2 linked regions of the Serinibacter salmoneus genome follow. The protein of the gene in region 1 interacts with the protein of each later gene in a pairwise test. Links are inferred from orthologs where the notes say so. Each region holds a gene or a part of one and is shown in the gene's direction. Other genes may lie near its edges.

Evidence for each region.
Region 2: the proteins of def (region 1) and ATL40_RS11695 interact in binary tests that used the Escherichia coli proteins (3 or more experiments, as listed by UniProt). The link is inferred for Serinibacter salmoneus from one-to-one orthologs.

Annotation. Positions count from the first base shown.
Region 1 is NZ_PDJD01000001.1:2,751,786-2,762,243, forward strand. The notes cover bases 3,464-6,458. They hold def (peptide deformylase), read left to right. Parts: upstream 3,464-4,676; coding sequence 4,677-5,240; downstream 5,241-6,458. Other genes in these bases: ATL40_RS12255 (lysylphosphatidylglycerol synthase transmembrane domain-containing protein), read left to right, coding at 3,464-4,631; ATL40_RS12265 (heavy-metal-associated domain-containing protein), read right to left, coding at 5,390-5,695; ATL40_RS12270 (metal-sensitive transcriptional regulator), read right to left, coding at 5,705-6,001; ATL40_RS12275 (PLD nuclease N-terminal domain-containing protein), read right to left, coding at 6,043-6,387. Also shown: ATL40_RS12240 (MFS transporter), read right to left, coding at 1-467; ATL40_RS12245 (TetR/AcrR family transcriptional regulator), read left to right, coding at 598-1,173; ATL40_RS12250 (TetR/AcrR family transcriptional regulator), read left to right, coding at 1,371-2,045; more of ATL40_RS12255, read left to right, coding at 2,055-3,463; ATL40_RS12280 (AMP-binding protein), read left to right, coding at 6,527-8,266; ATL40_RS12285 (hypothetical protein), read left to right, coding at 8,322-9,227; ATL40_RS12290 (M15 family metallopeptidase), read left to right, coding at 9,342-10,458. UniProt on the Escherichia coli protein: Removes the formyl group from the N-terminal Met of newly synthesized proteins. Requires at least a dipeptide for an efficient rate of reaction. N-terminal L-methionine is a prerequisite for activity but the enzyme has broad specificity at other positions.
Region 2 is NZ_PDJD01000001.1:2,612,610-2,623,071, reverse strand. What follows is about bases 4,840-7,838. They hold ATL40_RS11695 (aspartate-semialdehyde dehydrogenase), read left to right. Parts: upstream 4,840-5,806; coding sequence 5,807-6,871; downstream 6,872-7,838. Other genes in these bases: ATL40_RS11690 (MalY/PatB family protein), read right to left, coding at 6,994-7,838; ATL40_RS11700 (aspartate kinase), read left to right, coding at 4,840-5,810. In the rest of the region: Sec-independent protein translocase subunit TatA, read left to right, coding at 27-311; twin-arginine translocase subunit TatC, read left to right, coding at 399-1,154; ATL40_RS11710 (TSUP family transporter), read left to right, coding at 1,208-1,978; ATL40_RS15480 (PKD domain-containing protein), read right to left, coding at 2,012-4,363; more of ATL40_RS11700, read left to right, coding at 4,530-4,839; more of ATL40_RS11690, read right to left, coding at 7,839-8,262; ATL40_RS11685 (hypothetical protein), read left to right, coding at 8,405-9,286; ATL40_RS11680 (peptidoglycan-binding domain-containing protein), read left to right, coding at 9,457-10,455.

The DNA of each region.
Region 1 (10,458 bases):
GCCAGCAGGAACACCGACCCCCAAGCGAAGTGCTCCAGGAGCAGACCGCCGACGATGGGACCGATCGCGCCGCCCGCGGCGAAGCCGGTGGCCCAGATCGCGATGGCGAGGCGGCGCTCGCGGCGATCGGTGAACATGCCGCGCAGCAGGGAGAGGGTGCACGGCATGAGCGCAGCGCCGAACACGCCGAGCAGCGCGCGGGAGGCGAGCAGCATCTCGGCGCTGGTGGAGTTCGCGGCGATCACGGAGACCGCCGCGAACCCGACGGCGCCGATGAGCAGCAGCCGGCGCCGGCCGACGCGGTCGCCGAGGTTGCCCATGCTGACCAGGAGCCCGGCGAGAACCAGCGGGTAGACGTCGATGATCCACAACTGCATGGCGGCGCCGGGCTGCAGGTCCAGGGCGATGGAGGGCAGGGCGAAGCTCAGCACCGTGTTGTCGATCGAGACGATCAGCACGGGAAGCATCAGGACCGCGAGACCCCACCACTGGGTGCGGGTTGCGGCGGCGGGGGCGTACGTCGAACTCACCTCCCTAACATACCGTCTGGTCGGTTCTCTGTGAACCCGCTAGGGTGTGATCTCCAGGGAGGACGAGGTGCCAGGACCACAGCGCGACGCCGAACGCACGCAGCGCCGCATACTCGAGGCAGCCGCCCGCGCCATCGCGACCAAGGGCGTGGGCGTGAGCCTGGATGCCATCGCCCGCTCCGCTGGAGTGTCCAAGGGCGGCCTCATGCACCACTTCCCCAGCCGCGATGAGCTGCTCACGGCCCTGATGGGCGACCTCCTGGCGCAGTTCGACGAGGCCGTGACAGCCGCCCTCGACCCGGCCGACGACGCCCCCGGGCGCCTCACCCGCGCCTACGTCCGCGCCGTGTTCGCGGACCTGGAGAACGGCGAGCGAGCGCGCGAACAGATCACCGTGATGGGCATGATCGGCTCCGACCCCGGGGTGACCGCCCTGGTCCGGGACGACGACGCGCGGTGGCATCAACGGATTCTGGCCGACGGCCTGGACCCGCTGCGCGCCGAGGTCATCACCAAGGCTGCCGACGGCGCGACCGGCTCCCTGCTGTGGAGCCGGCAGGACCCGCGCGAGCTCGATGCGTTGCGCGACACGCTCCTCGCGCTCACCCGCGACCCGGGTGCCCTGGTGGAGCCCGCCCGGTAACCGTCCACCACCCGCACACGTCGCGAACCACCCACCACCCGCGCGCCGCGCCGCGCGGGCCCAGCGCCGTCCCGCCACGCGGCACTCACACCGGGCAGGACAGCCGCAGTTTCCGCTATCGCGTGCACAGACGGTCAGCAGCGTGAAAGGATGTCACTACGGGGCTTTACCAGATCCATCTGTCCGATTGAGGTTGTGTGGAAACCGAGATTGATCTCTCCGAGCTCCCGCTGCAGCGAGTGCCTACCCAGGCGCGCTCCCGCGAGAAAGTGCGGCGCGCCTTGGAAGCGGCCGAGCACATCGCCGAGACCGAAGGGCCCGAGGCCCTGAGTCTCACCCACGTCGCCGAACGGGCCGGCCTCAGCGTCGGTGCCCTGTACCAGTACTTGCCGGACCGTGAGGCGATCACTGCCGCGGTGCAGGCACGCTGCTACCTGCGACTGGAACGGTACGTCGACGAGGCCCTGGCGCAGGGACCCCCCTCCCCCCACCGGGACGGTGATCCACTGGACTCGATGCTCGCCATCGTGGCCAACTCCTACGCCGTCACCGGCCTGGCTCGCGCGCTTCACGCCGTCGCCCCCAGTCCCGAACAGGCGGCGGCACGGCGTGAGCACAAGCGCCGGATGGCGGAGCGGACGGAGTCCGCATTGCGCGCCTTCGACCTCCTACCCGACGGTGTCGACGCCGCGCGCGTCGCGCGCATCGTCTACGTCACGGTCGATGCGCACATGCACGATGCTGCCGATCTGGCGCAGGAGAGCGACGACCCGGACACCGAGTACGCCGGCCGTATCCGCGAGGTGGAGAAGATGCTCGCGCCCTACCTGCGCGTCTCGGCACGGGCTGCTGATGTCACCGGCGCATCCTAGATTGGCTTCATGAGCCAATCGGATCCGACGGCACCGCCCGCCGACTCCACGGCGGCAGAGGGCCCCGCCGCGCTGTACCGCATCGTCACGCGGCGGGCGTCGTGGTCGGACATCCGAGTGACCATCGGGTTCCTCCTGCTCGCCGCGCTCGGCCTCGCCCTGGCCTCGGTGGCGAGCGGCATCACCGCGCAGGCCGATCAGCAGGTGCGGGCGCTGCTCACCGGCGTGCCCTCGACCGTGCTGCACATCGCCCTGGTCGTGTTGCAGTCCGCGGCGATCGTGCTCGCCCTCGGCACCCTGGTGGCGCTCATCGCGCGCCGCCGCGCGAAACACCTGGTGCGGGTGCTCGCGGCGATGCTCCTGGCGGCGATCGCCTTCTGGGGGGTGAGCCAACTCGACTTCGAACAGTCGGACGGCGCCGCCCTGGCTCCCGTGGCAGTCGGATTCGGCCCGGTGGTCTCCTCCTACCTCATTGCCACGGCCGCAGCCGTCGTCGCGGCCCTTCGCACGGTGATCGAACGGACCTGGCTCGTGCTGCTGTGGGTCCTGGTGGCGCTCCTCGCCCTGGTGCGGACCCTCGCCTCACCCAGCGCCCCCCTGGACGTGCTCCTGGCCATCGGGGTCGGCGGCTTGGCGGGCACGCTCATCCTGCTCGCGTTCGGTGCGCCCGTCCGGGAACTCACGTCGGCCGGGATCGTGGCGGCCCTGGGATCGGGCGGGGTCCAGGTGCGCGACGCCGAACCCTCCACGCGACCCGGCTGGCAGTTCCGCGCCGTGCTCGGCGTACCGGGGCCGGACGCGGCGGCGCACTCCGGCACCGGCACTGGCACTGGCACTGACCCGGAGGTGGTGGCGACCGGCACCGCACTCGCCATCCGCGTGGTCGACCGGCGCACCTGGGAGGTCGACACGGTGGGGCGCGCCTGGCGTCGCCTCCGACTGCGGGACAACGCCGACGACATCGCACACCCCTCGCCCCTGCGTGAGGTCACGGCCGAGGCGATGGCGATGATGCTCGCACGCGAACACGGCGTGAACGCCCCGCGCGTGCGCACCGTCACCAGCGCAGTGCAGGGCGCCGGCGTGCTCGCCGCAGACATGGTGCCGGGGCCGACGCTGCTGGAGGCGCTGCAACCCGCGGTCGCAGCCGAGAACAGCGGCGACCCGACCGGCGATCAGGCTGGCGATCAGGCTGGCGACGGGGCAGGGGCGGGTGCGAGCGCTCAGAGCACAGCAGAAGCCGACGCCCTCCTGCGCTCCGCATGGCGCCAGATCGCGGGGCTGCACCGTGCGCGCATCGCCCACCACGCCCTGTCCAGCGATCACCTGCGCGCGCTGGACGGGCAGGCATGGGTCCTGGACTTCTCCCGAGCGGAACCCGGCTCGGAAGAGATCGCGCTGGACGGGGATGTCGCCGAGTTCCTCGCCGCGAGTTACGCCCTGGTCGGGGCCGATCGCGCGGTGGCCGCCGCGCTGGAGGTCCTCGGACGCGATCGCGTGGCCGCGGCAAGCCGACGACTCCTGTTGCCGGCGCTGACCCCCGCCACCCGAGGTGCGTTGAAAAAGGTCGAAGGCGGACTGCAGCCGCTCGTGGACGCCGCGACCACCGCGGTGGGAATCGAGAAGCCCGAGTTCGCCAAGATCGAACGCTTCAAGCCCCGCACCCTGTTCATGGCGGCGGCGTTCGCGATCGTGATCTACGTTCTCGCCCCCCAGCTGGAGGAGTTCTCCCGGATGGGCGCCGCGCTGGAGTCAGCCGACTGGGCATGGCTGCCCTTCCTCGTGCTCGCCTCCGTCGCGACCTACGTCGGCTGCGGCCTCGGCCTGACCGGGAGTTCGCCCGGCCGGAGCTCAGCGGTCAAGGGCAGCCTGGTGGCGCTGGCGGGTTCGTTCGTGGCGCTGTTCTCCCCGCCGGGAGTCTCCACCCTGGGCCTGAATGTGCGTTTCCTGCAGAAGGAGGGCTACCCCACGCCGGTGGCCATCTCCGCGAGCGCCGCGAAGGAAACCGCCACCGGCGTCATGCACGTGTTCCTGGTGATCGTCTTCGGGCTGTGGGCCGGCACCTCCGGGGTCCTGGACTCCGTGCTGGGGGACCTGCCGCCCACCCACATCATCATCCTGGTGGTCATCGGGGTGCTGATGCTGATCGGCATCGCGCTCGCGGTTCCGGTGGTGCGGCGTTTCACGGCCGCTCGGGTGCTGCCGGCGGTCAAGGACGCCGCGGGCGCCATGAAGGCGGTGATGGCCTCACCGCGCAAGCTCGCCCTGCTGCTCGGCGGGGTGGGTCTGGTGCCGATCGGGTACGGCGCTGCCCTGTTCTTCGCGGTGCGGGCGCTGGACCCCACCGCGGACTTCGTGGCGATCATGCTGGTCTCGCTCACCGCGGGCGCGGTGGCCAGCGCCGCCCCTACTCCCGGCGGTATCGGCGCGGTGGAGGCTGTGCTCACGGCCGCACTCACGGCGATCGGGATCGCGTCCTCCACCGCGCTCGCCGGCGTGCTGATCTATCGCGCCTTCACGTTCTGGCTGCCCATCCCGCCCGGCGGCATCGCCTTCCGGATGCTGACCTCGCGCGACGTGCTCTGAGGAGCCCCGGCGCCTGAGGAGCCCCTGGCGCGATAGCCTCGGGGCGTGGCTGTTCTCCCCATCGTCATCACCCCGGACCCCGTGTTGCACACCCCCGCCGAACCGGTCGGGGAGATCACGGACGAGATCCGGCAGTTGGTCGCCGACATGTACGAGACCATGGACGCCGCGCCCGGCGTCGGCCTCGCTGCCCCGCAGGTGGGTGTCGGCAAGCGCCTGTTCGTGTACTCCTACACCGAGGACTCCCCCTGGCGGGGCGTGGTGATCAACCCCGAGCTGTGGATCACCCCGAGCGTGCCGGGCGAGCCCGACGAGGACGAGGAGTCCGAGGGCTGCCTGAGCTTCCCCGGGGAGAGGTTCCCGCTGCGCCGCTCGCCCCGCGCCGTCGTCACCGGGATCGACCTCGAGGGCGAGCCCGTGCGCCTGGAGGAGTCCGGGTGGAAGGCCCGGATCCTGCAGCACGAGTACGACCACCTGGACGGCGTGATCTACACCGACCGCCTGACGCGCAAGGAACGGCAGATCTGCCAGCGCATCAAGAAGAAGCGTGGGTGGACCGAGGAGGGCCTGCGGTGGCTGCCCGGCACCGACGAGGTCGGCGAGGGTTAGCCGCGACTCACCAGCCCGCACCACCCCGGTCGGCGAGACCGTGCCGAACCCGCCGAGACCGTGGTTTCCGGGCACGGACTGGGCGTGTGAAGTCTCAGGACAGGCACGGACTGGGCGCGCGAGGTACGGCCTCAGCGGCGTCGGTCCCCTCAGCCCTCGTGGTGCTTGGTTCCCTCGTAGACCTCCGCCCGCACGTCGGCGAGCTGGGTGAACTCCGCCGCGGCGTCGTGTGCCGCGATCTTCTCCACGGCGTATCCCGCCTCGTCCACGGCCTCTCGCAGTGCGGGCTCCTCGAGCGGCTTCGCGGACATCACAGTCACGTGGGACGTGCCGCCGTTGTGCAGTTCGACCGTCACTCGCTTGACGCCCTCGACGCCCTCGAGTTCCTTGGTCACCGCGGACACGCAGTGCCCGCAGGTCATGCCCGTCACGTCGATCGTGGTGATGGTGGTCATGGCTCCTCCTCAGCTCCGCACGAGTCGGGCGATGGCATCCGCCGCCTCGCGCACTTTCTCCTCGCCCGCCTCCGGTGAGGTACGGGCAGCGTCGACCACACAGTGACTCAAGTGGTCCTCCATCAGCCCGAGGCTGACGGCCTGCAGCGCCTTGGTGACCGCAGCCACCTGGGTGAGGACGTCGATGCAGTAGGTGTCCTCGTCGATCATGCGTGCGATGCCGCGCACCTGACCCTCGATGCGCCGCATGCGCTTGGTGTAGTCGTCCTTGCTTCCCCCGTACCCGGGCCGGGCTTGATCGGTCATGACGCCAGGTTACCCCCAGGGGGTATTTCCGGGTCTGGCGGTCAGTCCGCCGGGAGGGCGTCGCGCTTCTCGCGGCCAGCCGCGAGATAGGCGATCGGGCCGATCCAGTTCACCAGGAGGGCGAGCCCCCACGGCAGTTTCGGGCCCTTGACCTGGTCCGCGGGACGCGTGATGAGGTCGCGCCACGCGTATCCGTGCAGGGCGAGCTGCGCCGCCGCGACGATGACGATCTGCACCTTGCGCTTGCGCGGCAGGTCGCGGAAGTTCTTGCGGTGACCCATCGATGACTCCTCGTGTCGTGTGCTCCCATTGTTCCCCTCGACCACGGCGAGCGCGACCCCCACCCCCGCCGAACCACCCCCCTCGCCGAACGATGGGTTGCGCATGGGTGGGAGCGCTCGCACCCCGCACAACCGCACGCTCGGCACACCGGCACCCCGCACAACCGCACGCTCGACGCACGGGGCGCACCGCCGAGGGGAGTAACCTACGGAAGCGTAGGTTTGCACCGAGGTGAGGACAGGCATGGCACAGAACCTCCCGGAGACCGCCCTGGTCTCGGGCATCCGCTCGCAGGCAGGTGAGACGTTCCGCGCGGCGCGGGACCTCCTCCTGGCACACCGCGAGGACTACGCGGAAGCCACCAAGCGCTTCACGTGGCCGGACCTGGAGCACTTCAACTACGCCCTGGACCACCTCGACGCCGTGGCCACCGCGCCCGAGACCGCCGATCGCACCGCGCTGTGGCTGGTGGACCCCGACGGCGTGGACCACCGCTGGAGCTACGGCGACCTGCGTGAGCAGTCCAACGCCCTGGCGAACCGCCTGCGCGCTGCCGGCATCCGGCGCGGATCGCGCGTGCTGCTGGCCCTGGGCAACCAGCACGAGTTGTGGCTCAGCCTCATCGCGCTGATGAAGCTCGGTGCCGTCGCGGTGCCGACCACCACCCTGGCCGACGCCACGGAGCTCGGCCAGCGCATCGCCGTCGCCCACTGTGAGGCGGTGATCGCTCGTCCCGAAGAGGCCGCCCGCTACCAGGAGTGGACCCACCTGGTGCGGTTGACCCCGGGCGGGGCGCCCGGCTGGCTCGACCTCACCGAACCCGGCCACGCGCCCACGTTCACCGCCGATGCCCCCACCCGCGCGAGCGACCCGCTCTTCCTGTACTACACCTCCGGCACGACGGCGCGGGCCAAGCTGGTGGAGCACACGCACGCCTCGTACACGATCGGGCACCTGACGACCATGGCCTGGACCGGAGTGCGCCCGGGCGATGTGCACCTCAACATCTCCTCCCCCGGCTGGGGCAAGCACGCCTGGTCGAGTTTCTTCGCGCCCTTCCACGCCGAGGCGACCGTGTTCATGGTCGCCTACCAGCGATTCGACCCACGCGCCCTCATGCACCAGATGCAGCGCTGCGGGGTCAGCAGCTTCTGCGCGCCACCCACGGTGTGGCGGATGCTCATCCAGGCCGACCTCACCGAGCTCACCACGCCGCCCACCTCCGTGGTCGGCGCGGGCGAGCCCCTGAACCCCGAGGTCATCGCTCGCGTCCAGGACGCCTGGGGCGTGACGATCCGCGACGGGTACGGCCAGACCGAGACCACCCTGCAGGTCGGCAACTTCCCCGGGCAGCCGGTGAAGCCCGGATCGATGGGCTTGCCCGCACCGGGGTACGCGATCGCCCTGGTGGACGGCGAGACCGGCAAGCCGGTGACCGAACCCGGCGCACCGGGGGAGATCTGCCTCGACCTCGCCCACCGGCCGCTCGGCCTCACGCCCGGGTACGCCGACGACGCCGAGCGCACCCAGGAGGTGATGCGCGAGGGCTACTACCGCACCGGCGACATCGCCTACGCCGATGAGGACGGGTACCTGTTCTACGTGGGCCGCGCCGACGACGTGTTCAAGGCCAGCGACTACCGCATCAGCCCGTTCGACCTGGAGAGCGCCATGCTCGAGCACCCGCTGGTGCGCGAGTGCGCGGTGATCCCCTCCCCGGATCCGATGCGCCTGGCGGTCCCGAAGGCGTTCGTCACGCTGGTCGACGGCGCAGCCGCCACCGAGGCGATGGCCCGGGAGCTCTTCGCACACTCCCGCGCCGTGCTCTCCCCGTACAAGCGGGTGCGGCGCATCGAGTTCGCGCCGGCGCTGCCCAAGACCATCTCGGAGAAGATCCGCCGCGTGGAGTTGCGCCGTGCGGACGCGCAGAGGTACGCAGAGCTGGCCGAGGGCGAGGTGCCGACGGGCGAGTTCCGGGGCTGACCCGGTCCGGCGCCGGGCACCGAGCCGTGGCGCGGACGGGGCTAGGGTCGATCCCGTGAGCCCCAACAGCACCGCACCGGACGCCCTCCCGCTGGGTCCCGGCGGCGTCCCCGCCGACGGCCAGGAGTTGCTGCGCCGCCTGTGGGAGGCGGGCACGGGCCCGGGTGCGCCGTGGGCGGATCTGGACCCGGAGGCCCTGCGGGCAGCACGGCGGCTGTTCGACCAGACGAGCGTGGTGGTCGACGGTGCAGACCTGGCCCGGGTGCTCATCGACGCCTCCGGACTCGAGGTCCCGGAGACACTGCTGACCCAGGCGCCCGTGAGGCCTCAGCACGCTCCTGCGCGGCCCGCCACGGCCCGGCAGGTTGCAAGCGGCACGATTATCAGGCTGCAGGCCACGGCGCACCCCGTGAGGATCGCAGGTGCGGCCTTCCACCTCGACGCGGAGCTCGGCCACCAACCCGTGCGCTGGCTCGAGACGGACGGATCGCAGACGCACCTGGAGATCGTGGAGCCGGGCGCCGACCACCCCGTCACCGGCCACCTGCACCTGCACGTCGCTCGCGAGGAGGCGCTCGACGCGGCGCGCCGCCTCCTCGCCCAGGCCCTCGCGGCCGAGGGGCTGCACCTGGTCTCGTTGGAGGCCGAACTCACGGGTGAGGACGGGCGGAGCATCCACCTGGATGCCACGGCGAGGGTCCGCAAGGGCATCCTGTCCGCCTCCGCGCGGGTACGCGGCACCGTGACGTTGAGTGACGACCTGGTGCTGCATTTCGACGGTGTCGAGGTGACCAGCCGCAACGTCGTGGTCGCGGCCGTTCTCGCCGTCGTGCGAAGCCGAATTCAGGCGGCGACCCAGGCGCCCATCGCTGTGGGGGAATTGATCCCGGCGGGAGTGCGGCTGACCGACGTTGCCGTGCGCATTGACCACGACGTGGAGATCAGCGCTCGATTCTCCTGATCATCTCCCGAGTCGGTGAATTCCGACTCGGCGCGATCCCGCGCATGGACGAATGCACTCGTTCACGCCAGGTAGGGTGCACACACCCCCTAGCACGCGACTCCTGGATGGACCATGACCTGGAACCACCGACGATTCCTACGAGCCACTGTCCTCACGTTCACAACACTCGCCCTCCCGGCCGCACTGTCGGTTCCGGCCCAGGCGCACGGCGAGGCGAACACGGGACGCGGGAGCACGTTCTATTTCACGAACAGCCACAGCGGCGGCGCCGATATGACGCGGGAAGCGCCGATTGCGGCCACCGACATTGTGCTGGTCGGCGACTGGGACGGCGACGGAGCCGACAGCCTGGCAGTGCGGACGGGAAGGCACTACCTGCTGGCGAACTCCCTCGGCGCGGCCCACGACACGATCGGCTCCTACGGGCGCGCGGACGACGAGGTGTTCGCTGGTGACTGGGACGGCGACGGCGTGGACACGTTGGCGGTGCGGCGCGGGAATACGTTCTACGTCAAGAACTCGATCAGCACCGGCGGCGCAGACACCACATTCCACTTCGGCCGCAGCACGGACGAGGTCCTCGTCGGGGACTGGGACGGCGACGGAGCCGACACGTTCGCCGTGCGCCGCGGCAGCACGTACTACATCAAGAACGATCTCACCTCGTGGGGTTCCGATCGCACGGTTGTCTTCGGACGCAGCACGGACATTGCACTCTCGGGCGACTGGGAGAACGACGGCAAGGACGAGCTCGGGCTGCGCCGCGGCAGTCGTTACTACCTGCGCGATCTCCTCTTGTCCGGCGCTGTCGATCACCGCTTCTGGTTCGGGAAGGACAGCGACACGCAACTGGTCGGGGACTGGGACGGCGACGGGGTCGACTCGTTGGCAGTGCGGCGTGGGGCAAAGGCACCCACCGGAGCAAATCAGACCATCTCCGGGTACTCCAACGGCCGCCTCGCCGATTCGCTGTTGTGCCCCATCCCTTTCCTGCCCAGTCATGACCTGCACTGCGGCACGATCCGCGACACCGTCACCCTCCACGAGCTGTATCAGTCGAAGTTCGGCACCCGCCTGCCGATCGACGACTGGCCCCACAGCACCTACCGTTCGCGTGCTCAACAGGACGCGGTCTGGATCGAGATCGGCCCGCCCAACGCGGCCGTGCCGGGCACGAGCCCCCACGGGTGGGGTGTCGCCCTGGACATCTACGAGGGGCGCCAGTACG
Region 2 (10,462 bases), 140 kb from region 1 along the record:
GGCTAGTCTTCAGGAAGGGACACATCGTGTTTCGCAATATCGGACCGACCGAGATCATCGTCATCGTGGTGATCCTCGTGCTCATCTTCGGCGCCGCCAAACTCCCCAACATCGCCCGCAACGTCGGCAAGTCGATGAAGGTGATGAAGGAGGAGATCAAGGACCTGCGGGAGGACGACAAGCAGGACTCCTCCACGAGCGGTGCTCAGGACGCCCCCACCAACGACGCCCCGACGAGCGAGAAGCCACCGTCGCAGCCGTCGGATCAGTCCTCGGCGCGGCCGACGGACTGGCCCCCGCGAAACTCCTGACATGGGCGGCATCCGCCGGGGGTCGGCGTGGTAGCCCTCCCGCGACGCCGGAACCCCAATTCACGCCGCAACAACCCCGAGGGCCGCATGGCCCTCGGGGATCATCTTCGCGAGTTGCGCACACGTGTGCTCATCTCGGCGGTGGCGATCGTCGTCGGCGCTATCGGCGCGTGGTTCCTGTACGACCCGGTGTTCGCTCTGCTGCAACAGCCGGTGGAGCAGATCATCGGGGGCGGTGCGCAGACCCAGTTGAACTTCACCACCACCACGGGGGCGTTCGACACCAAGGTGCGCGTCACGATCATCCTCGGGACGTTCCTCGCCTGCCCGGTCTGGCTGTATGAGATCTGGGCGTTCCTGGCCCCCGGGCTGACACGCAAGGAGAAGTGGGGAGGCGCCGCCTTCGTCCTCACCGGCATCCCGCTGTTCCTCGGCGGGGCCTACGTGGCGTGGCTCGTGCTTCCCGCGGCAGTGAGGATCCTCACCGATGTGACCCCGGATGGTGTGTGGAACCTGCTGAGCGCGAACGAGTACCTGATGTTCGTGATGCAGCTCATGCTGATCTTCGGCATCGCGTTCCTCCTCCCACTGATCATGGTCGCGCTCACCGCCCTCGGCCTCGTGCGCTCCCGCACCTGGGCGAAGGGGTGGCGGTGGGCGGTCGTGGTGATCTTCGTGTTCGCCGCCGTGGCGACCCCCTCGCCCGACGTCGCCTCGATGATCTTCATGGCTGTGCCGATGCTCGGGCTGTACGGCCTGGCGCTCCTCATCAGCCTGATCCTGGACCGCCGCCGCGACAAGCGGATCGCGGCCGAGGAGGCGGAACTCGGCATCGCCGACTGAGGACGCGGTGATCACCTCGCCGTTCCGGCGCCGGGCGGTGCGAGAATCGCCCGGTGCCGGAAGTCGAACTCACCACCCTGCTCCTGCTGATCCTGGCCGGGTTCGCTGCCGGCTGGATCGACGCCGTCGTGGGCGGCGGGGGCCTCATCCAGTTGCCAGCGCTCGTCCTCACGCCGGGCGTGAGCACCGTGGAGGCGTTGGCCACGAACAAACTGGCGTCGATCATGGGCACCTCGGTCAGTTCGGTGACCTTCTACCGTCGGGTCCACCCGGACCTCACCACCGCCGCACCCGCGGCACTGGCGGCGCTCGCCGGGGCTTTCGGGGGCGCGAGCCTCGCGCCCCTCATCCCCGCCGAGGTCCTGCAACCGGTCATCGTGGTGGCGCTCGTGCTCGTGCTGGTGCTCGTGGTCGCGAGGCCGCAGTTGGGGGCGACGACGCAGCTGCGGTGGGAGGGGAACCGGCACCGCTGGGTGGCCGCCGGGATCGGCCTGGTGATCGGTGCCTACGACGGGCTCCTTGGCCCCGGCACGGGAACGTTCCTCGTGCTCGCGCTGGTCGGGGTGCTCGGCTACGCGTTCCTGCCGGCCTCAGCGATCGCGAAGATCATCAACTTCGCCACCAACCTCGGCGCGCTGCTCTTCTTCATCCCGCACGGCTCGGTGCTGTGGGGTCTCGGCCTGATCGTGGGGACCGCGAACCTCCTCGGGGGCTACCTGGGTGCCCGGATGGCGGTGGCGCGCGGCAGCGGCTTCGTGCGCATCATCCTCGTGGTGGTGGTCTCCGCGCTCATCGTGCGGATGGTGTGGGGCCTGGTGTCCTGAGGGCCCACACCATCCGCGGGTGCCCGCGAGGCCTCAGCCCAGGGGGCGCAGTGCCAGCACGACTCCGCTGGTGGCGCTGCCCGTCATCGACCAGGTGATCGTCGTGACGCCAGGATGATCGTGGGCCAGGTGTGCCTGGGCGATGCTGTTCTCCCCGCGCTGTGCCCACGCCGTGGTCCACGGGGCGAGCGCGGCGGGTGCGGTGGTGCTCCCAACCACCGACGCTGAGGAGACCAGGAGCCCACCGGGCGGGGCGGGCGGAGCCTCGAGCGTGAGGGTGCTCCCATCCGAGGCGATCGCCACCGGGGCGCCGACCAGGGGGTCGGTCGGTGACACGCCCCGGTAGGCCGTGACACCCGCGACCCACGCCGTCTCGACGTCCGTGTCGAACACGACCCGGGCGCGGTTCACGTCCGCCCGGGTGGCCACCTTCATCAGCGAGACCGATCGGCCCACCGGTGCTGCGCCGTCGCTCATCTCCCCCTCGGCCAGCACCTGCCAACCGTCCAGGCGCCCGAACAACTGCGCGGCCGGGTCGTCCAGGGTCACGCTCGCGATCATCACATCGCCCAGGGCGAGGCCGCCCGGTGTGTCCATGCGGACCACGCTGTTGCCGCGCACGTGGCGGTTGCTGGAGGAGGAGACGACCTCCACCGCGGTGGCCACCGGGAGCGAGACGGAGATCTCACGCGAGGTGCTGGTGGAGCCACCCTCATTGCTCACCGTGAGCGTCACCGGGTAGGTGCCCGCCCGGGAATAGGTGTGCTGCGGGCTCTGCTGGGTGCTCGTGGTGCCGTCCCCGAAGTCCCAGTGCCAGGACGTGGGGTCCGGCGCGGAGGTGTCGTGGAACTGCACCACCGCACCCTCGATCACCTCCTCGAAGGAGGCGACCGGCGCCGCCGCGGCAATGGTCACCTGGCGCTGCGCCGTGTCGACCGCGGCACCCTGCCGGTAGACCGACAGGGTGATCGTGTAGGTCCCCGGCTCGGTGTAGGTGTGCGCGGTGTGCTGGTCGGTCGAGGTCGCGCCATCCCCGAAGTCCCACAGCCACGCCGCGGGGTCCCCGCGCGAGATGTCCGCCACGCTCACCGTGGTGCGCTCCACATGGCTGCGGAAGGCCGCCTCGAGCGGACTGGCGGGCTCCTGGCCTCCGGTCTGGCCGAGGACGGCGTTGCCGCTCCAGTACAGCCCGGCCGGGTCGTCCGAGGCGAGCGCCACGAGGTCCGTGCCCACCGGGATCGTCTGCTTGGGCAGGGTCACGTTGTTGAGCGACCCGCGTTGACCGTTGCGTAGGAGGAGTTCGCTCTCGCCGAAGGAGAGACTTCCCAACGGTGCGCTGCGCGCCACGATCACGCCGGGAACGCCGCTCCACGGGCAGGCGCCATCCGCGGCGGTGACGGCGACAACCCACCGTGGGCCGTCCTCGTCCACGGCGATCTGCGGACGGGTCACGCACTCCGAGGCTGTGAACACCCCGCCGGTGCGCCAGGAACCGTCCGGCTCCCGGACCGCCGCCATGATCTCCGGTTCCGCGCCCCGTGCGAGGCTGGTCTTGAACGCGGCGTACACCCGAGGATCGCCGGGCGCAGAACGCAGGCTGATGTGGTCATCGGCCAGCAAGGACATCCTCGGCGTCACCGCGACCGGATCACCCCACTCGGCCACGGGGTCGGCATCGAACCTCGAGGCGAACCACATCTGCTCGTCCGCCTCGTCGCTCCACATCACCCCGATCTGGTCATCGAAGGCGACGATGCTGGCCACATCGTCGGCGTCCAGGTCTGCGGCATGACTGTCCGGCACGATCGCGTGCGGCGCGAAGGTCCCGTCCGGACGTTGGTGGCTGTAGCGCACCATCCATTCCCAGGTCCACGTGGCCCAGACCCGGCCCAGGGAGTCCACCGCGATCGTCAGCGACTCGGTGGAGTCGTCCATGATCCGCGAGCGGCCGGTGAGGGTGAACTCCTCCCGCTCGCCGGCCTGGAAGGTCAGGAGGTATGCGGGATTCCCGGGCTGCGTCGTCGCGCTCGACGGCGCCACCACATGCGTGGCGATCCGCAAGGTCTGCCCGTCCCAGTGCACATCGGCTCGTGCGTTCTCCCGGGTGTCGACCAGGGCATCCGTGCTCACCCACCCCGATGCGTCGTGCCGGAAGATCTCCCACGCCCCGCTCGCCTCGTTGTACAGCACCGCGTACCAGAGGTCGTCGTGTACCCAGGTCTTGCTCTGCTGTTTGTCCGCGGTCGGCGCCGTCACCGAGGAGTAGGAGGGACCGGCGGCCCCGGCACTCCCGGTCCACGCGGTCGCCGGTGCCGGCGCAAGCATGGCCAGGGGCACCGCCACCAGCGCCGAGGTGATGGCAGCAGTCAGTCGTCCACGTGTCATGTTTCCCCCGTTGGCTCCCGGCCGCCCCCGCGACCGGGAGTAGTCTGGCAGCATCCCGCCGCCGGAGGGCAACCCGAGATTGTCCGAGGCGTGACCGCACCGGCGCGCCAGGCTGCACCCGGTTCTATACTCACGACGACCCGCCCCCGCACTACGGATTGATCTCGTGTCGCTCATCGTCAGCAAGTTCGGCGGCTCGTCGGTCTCCGACGCCGCCAGCATCAACCGCGTCGCCGACCGCATCGTCGCCATGAAGACCCAGGGCCACGACGTGGTCGTGGTCGTCTCCGCCATGGGTGACACCACCGACGAGCTCATCGACCTCGCCGAGCAGGTGGTGGGCAGCAGCGAGCCGCCGCAGCGGGAGATGGACATCCTGCTCACCGCCGGCGAGCGCATCTCGATGGCGCTGCTGGCGATGGCGATCGACTCCCGCGGCGTGCCCGCGCAGGCCTTCACCGGGCAGCAGGCCGGGCTGATCACCGACGCCTCGCACGGCAACGCCCGCATCATCGACGTGACCCCCGGGCGCATCACCGAGTGCCTCGGCACCGGCTCGGTCGCGATCGTGGCCGGCTTCCAGGGCGTGAACCCGGACGCGAACGACGTCACCACCCTGGGCCGAGGCGGCTCCGACACCACCGCGGTGGCGCTCGCCGCGGGCCTGGGCGCGGATGTCTGCGAGATCTACACCGACGTGGACGGCGTGTTCACCGCCGACCCGCGGATCGTGCCCACGGCGCGGCGGATCGAGCGCATCACGAGCGACGAGATGCTGGAGATGGCCGCCCACGGCGCCAAGATCCTGCACCTGCGCAGCGTGGAGTACGCGCGCCGCTTCGGCGTGGAGATCCACGTCCGCTCCTCCTTCTCGATGAAGGAGGGCACCCACGTCATCACCCCGAGCGAGGAAGAGGAAGGCGAGATGGAAGCCCCGATCATCTCCGGCGTCGCACACGACCGCAGTCAGGCGAAGGTCACCTGCGTCGGTGTGCCCGACGTGCCCGGCGCCGCGGCGCGGCTGTTCGAGACCGTGGCAGGCGCCGGCGTGAACATCGACATGATCGTGCAGAACGTCTCGGTGGCCGCCACCGGCAAGACCGACATCTCCTTCACCCTGCCGGCCAGCGACGTCGCCCTCGTGCGGGCGGCGCTGTCGCTGCTGGCGGACGAGCTGGGGTACGACGACGTGCTCTACCAGGACGACATCGGCAAGCTCTCCCTGGTGGGGGCGGGCATGCGCTCGCACCCCGGGGTCTCGGCGAAGCTGTTCGGTTCGCTGCGCGACGCCGGCGTCAACATCGAGATGATCTCGACCTCCGAGATCCGGATCTCGGTGGTGACCGCCGCGGACCAGCTCGACACCGCCGTGCGCGCCGTGCACACGGCGTTCGGGCTGGACGCCGCCGAGGTGGAAGCCGTGGTCTACGGAGGGAGCGGACGATGAGCGAGTCAGGTCTGACGATCGCGGTGGTGGGCGCCACCGGGCAGGTCGGCGGCGTGATGCGCACGCTGCTCGCGGAGCGCGACTTCCCCGCCGCGCGGGTGCGGTTCTTCTCCTCCGCGCGGTCGGCGGGCACCACCCTGCCCTTCCGCGGGCAGGACATCGTGGTGGAGGACGCCGCCGCGGCGAGCGTGGCGGACCTGCGCGGCATCGACATCGCGCTGTTCTCCGCCGGTGGTGCGACCTCAAAGGCCCTCGCGCCGCGGTTCGCCGAGGCCGGCGCCGTGGTGGTGGACAACTCCTCCGCCTGGCGGCGCGACCCCGAGGTACCGCTGGTCGTCTCCGAGGTGAACCCCGAGGCGGCGCGGGTGCGCCCGAAGGGCATCATCGCGAACCCGAACTGCACCACGATGGCGATCATGCCGATCCTGCGGGTGCTCGACGGCGAGGCCGGGCTGGAGCGACTGAAGGTCGCCACCTACCAGGCCGTCTCGGGCGGTGGACTCGCCGGGGTGCGCGAGCTCGGCTCCCAGGTGCGGGCGCTGAACGAGGCCGGAGCGGAGATCGAGTCGCTCACCTACGCGGGCGACGCGGTGGACTTCCCCGCGCCCTCGCTCTACCCCGAGCCGATCGCGTTCAACGTGCTGGCCCTGGCCGGCTCGTTCGTGGACGACGGCACGGGGGAGACCGACGAGGAGCAGAAGCTGCGGAACGAGTCGCGCAAGATCCTCGGGCTGCCGGACCTGCTGGTCGCGGGCACCTGCGTGCGGGTGCCGGTCTTCACCGGGCACTCCCTCGCGGTGCACGCGGAGTTCGCCCGGGATATCACCCCGGAGCGGGCGCGGGAGCTGCTCGCGACGGCGCCCGGTGTGGCGCTGGAGGATGTGCCGACGCCGCTGAAGGCCGCCGGGGTGGACCCCACGTTCGTGGGTCGCATCCGCGCCGACCAGTCCGCGCCGGAGGGCAAGGGCCTGGTGTTCTTCGCGTCCAACGACAACCTGCGCAAGGGCGCGGCCCTCAACACCGTGCAGATCGCGGAGCTCTTGGTCGACGAACTCGCCTAACCCCGCTCGTCTCCATCTCCGCGAGGCATCCCTGAACCCTTCGCGAGGTAGTTCTGCGACCACCGCGAGGTAGTTCTGCAGGCGCCTCGTGGTACCTGCAGAACCACCTCGCGGAGGGTGGGTCAGTGGGCGGCGACGGCGGTGGCCATGGCCGCCACGGCCTCCCGCATCAAGGGGCGCGGCAGCGCGAGGTTGAACCGCACGAAGCCGGGGGCGCCGCAGCCGGCGCCGTCCTGGAGCGCGACCCCGGCGGAGCGGAAGAAGGCTCCCAGGTCCGCCGGTAGCGCCTGCCCGGAGGTGCCACCGACCACCTCACGCAGGTCCACCCACGCCAGGTAGGTCCCCTCGGGCGGCGTGTGCCGAGTCCCGGGGATCGCGGCCACGGCCTCGGCGAACGCCGCGCGGTTCCCGGTGAGGTACGCCACCGCACCGACGCGCCAGGGCTCCCCGTCCCGGTAGGCGGCGGCGTTCGCGATCGCCCCGATCGTCGCCGGCTCCAGGCCGGCGAACGTCTCCGGGCGGCGAAGCGCGGCCAGCAGCTCGGGGTCGGCCGCCACGATCTGTGCGCACTTCAGCCCGGGTAGGTTCCAGGTCTTCGACGCCGAGAGGGCCGTGATCGTGTGGCGCGCCGTGGCCTCATTCAGGCTCGCGTACGGCAGGTGCGTGGCGTCGTCGTAGGTGAGCGGGGCGTGGATCTCGTCGGAGAACAACACCGCGCCCGTGCGCTCGACCACCTCGGCGATCTCGAGCATCTCCTCGCGCCCCAGCACCCGGCCGACCGGGTTCCACGGGTTGCACAGCACCAGGACCGGCCGCACCCCGGTCTCCGAGCGCGCCCGGGTCAGGGCGTCCTCGAGTGCGGCGGGGTCGTGCCGCCACACGCCCTCCTCGTCCTGCGTGCCGGCCACCTGGAGCACCGGGTGACCCACCTGCTCGGGGCGAAACAGGAAGGGCATGTAGGCGGGGGTGGTGACCACCGCGGCGCTGCCGGGGCCGGCCACGTGGTCCAGGGTGACCCGCAGGGCCGTCAGCACGTCCGGCACGAGGAACACCTGGTCCTCGGTCACCTCCCACCCGGTCGTGCGGCGGTACCAGGCGGCGCACTCCGCCTTGGTGTCGGCGACGACGGCGGGTGGCAGGTACCCCAGGCGGGGAGCGGTGACGGCCTCCTGCAGGGCGTCCGCCACGGGCGCGGCGAGCGGGAAGTCCATCTCCGCGACCCAGGCGCCGATGGTGTCGGGGAACGCCGTCCACTTCATCGAGCCGCGGGCGCGGAGCTCGGCCGCGGTCAGCGCGTCGACGGCGGCGGCGTCGAAGGCGGCGGCGTCGAAGGCGGAGTCGGGCGTGGTGGCGGGGGACTGGGACGCGGTGGTGACGGGGGTGGTGCTCACCCGGCCACCCTAAGGCCGCCCCCGGGCAGGAGACGTCGCCCAGAGCCGAGCGTTGCTGACCGTCTCACATCGGATCGCCCCTGGGGTGACTGTCCGCGGTAGCAGATTGCGCCATGTCACGACGCAGATTGTCGAGGCTGACGTGCACGCCATCGTCGGCGGCGATCGCCTCACGGCATGCGGTGGCGTCCCCACCGATGCCATAGGCTCGCATGACGTAGGCCAGGTCGGCGCAGTGCAGCGCATCGGCGGGAGTGCCATTGAAGTCGTGGAGGTTTCGTTGAGACAGTGGAGTTGCGTGGTCGCCTTGAGCGCCCTCGGTGGTCTGCTGACCGCCGGGTGCTCCGCACCGGAGGAGGATGCTTCGGACGGGAGTCCAGGAGTTGGCGAGGTAGCCACTCCCACGGCGACGGAGGCCGGGGCGTGGGATGTGTCCTCCTGGGAGCCGACGGTGAGCATTGTGGCCCCCTCGATGACAGAGGATGAACGCCTGAGTGAGCGGGAGGAGTACCTGCGCTCATTGGCGGAGCAGTTCGAGTTGGACGCGCCACCGCAGGTGGAGCTGGTCCGGTGGACGATGGGCCCCGCCGATGACTCCCAGGCGATGGCTGCGTGCTACACCGAGGCGGGCTTCGCCGCGGAGGTGACACCGGACAACGGGATCGCCTTCGTCAACGGAGGAGTCCCTGAGTCGCAGGAGGCTGCGCTGAATCTGGCGAACTACACGTGCGCGGCGCAGTTTACCCTGGACCCGATCTACCGTCAGGAGTGGTCGGCTGACCAGCTCGGACTGCTCTATGACTACTGGGATCAGTACTTTCTGCCGTGCATGGACGCGCACGGTCACATGATTGATCGGTCCGATCAACCCTCACGCGAGGTGTATGTCTCCTCGTTCCACACTTCTGAGCGAACCGACTGGTGGCCCTCGGATGTGCTGTCGAGCCTTCCGCAGGAGGAAGCTGTCCAGTTGGGTGAGGACTGCCCGGCCTACCCGCCGGCTGAAGTCTTCTACGGGTCATGAGATCCGGTGCCCTTCGCTTGGTGGCGACGGCATTCGTTGTTGTTGTCCTGTGCGCGGGTGCGTTCTGGGCAGGGCGAGTCACGCTGCGGCCACCGGCCGAGTCGCCCCAAGCGTCGCCGTCGTCCGCGATCGTGGAGGTCGTAGAGCAGGAACTGGGACGAGTGTTGACGATGACCACGACGGTCACCCGCACGCCAAGTCCCCTGGCGCAGAACGCCCTCGTCGGCGTTGTCACGGCCTTGGGCGCGGACGGCGAGCACAGTGCAGGGTCGGTGCTGTACCGCGTGGGTGAGACACCGGTGGTCCTGATCGCCGGGGAAACTCCGTTCTGGCGCGACCTGGGCCAGGGCAGTCGCGGACAGGATGTTCGAGCCGTCCAGGAGTTCCTTGGCGCGGTGGGATTCGACATCGCAGCCGACGGAGTCTGGGGCGCCGGCACCACCGAGGCGGTGAAGGACTGGCAGGAGCAGATTGCGGCACCTGCCACGGGTTCCCTTCCCCTGGGGACCCTCGTCACCGTCCCGCAGGTCCCCGCGCAGATCATCATCGACCGCGAGAAGATCTGGCCCGGCGCCACGCTCAGCGGCGGTGAAGTTGTGCTCCTGACCGCCTCAGGAGAGCCGACCTTCGAGATGGAGGTGACGACCAGCCAAGCCGAACTGGCACCGGTGGGGACCTCAGTACATCTGGAAGCAGGGGACGTGACCTGGCAGGCAGTCATAGCCGAGGCATTGCCCAACGATTCCGGAGGGGTCTCCCTGAGGCTGGCGTCGCCGGAAGGGGCCACCGTGTGTGGGCAGGAGTGCGACGCGCTACCCGCCGGTATCGAGAACTACCTCCTGACTCAGGTGGAAGTCGTCGCTCCGCAACGCGGGCCTGTCGTGCCGGTCTCCGCGCTTCGCACCTCGATGGGAGGAGACACTAACGTCACCGTAGTCACGGCCGAGGGCGAGCAAGAACGCCGTGTCGAGGTGCTCGCCATCGCCGATGGACTCGCCGTCGTCTCGGGCCTTTCAGCAGGTGAGCAGATACGGGTCTTCGCCGACGAAGCCCCGGGTGAGATCACGCCGGATCCGGGTGATACCGACCCCACCCCCACCTCCGAGAAGGGGCCGCCCTCCCCGACCTCCGACACCGCTCAGGGCGGGGAATCGAGCACCGCCCCATGATGGCGCC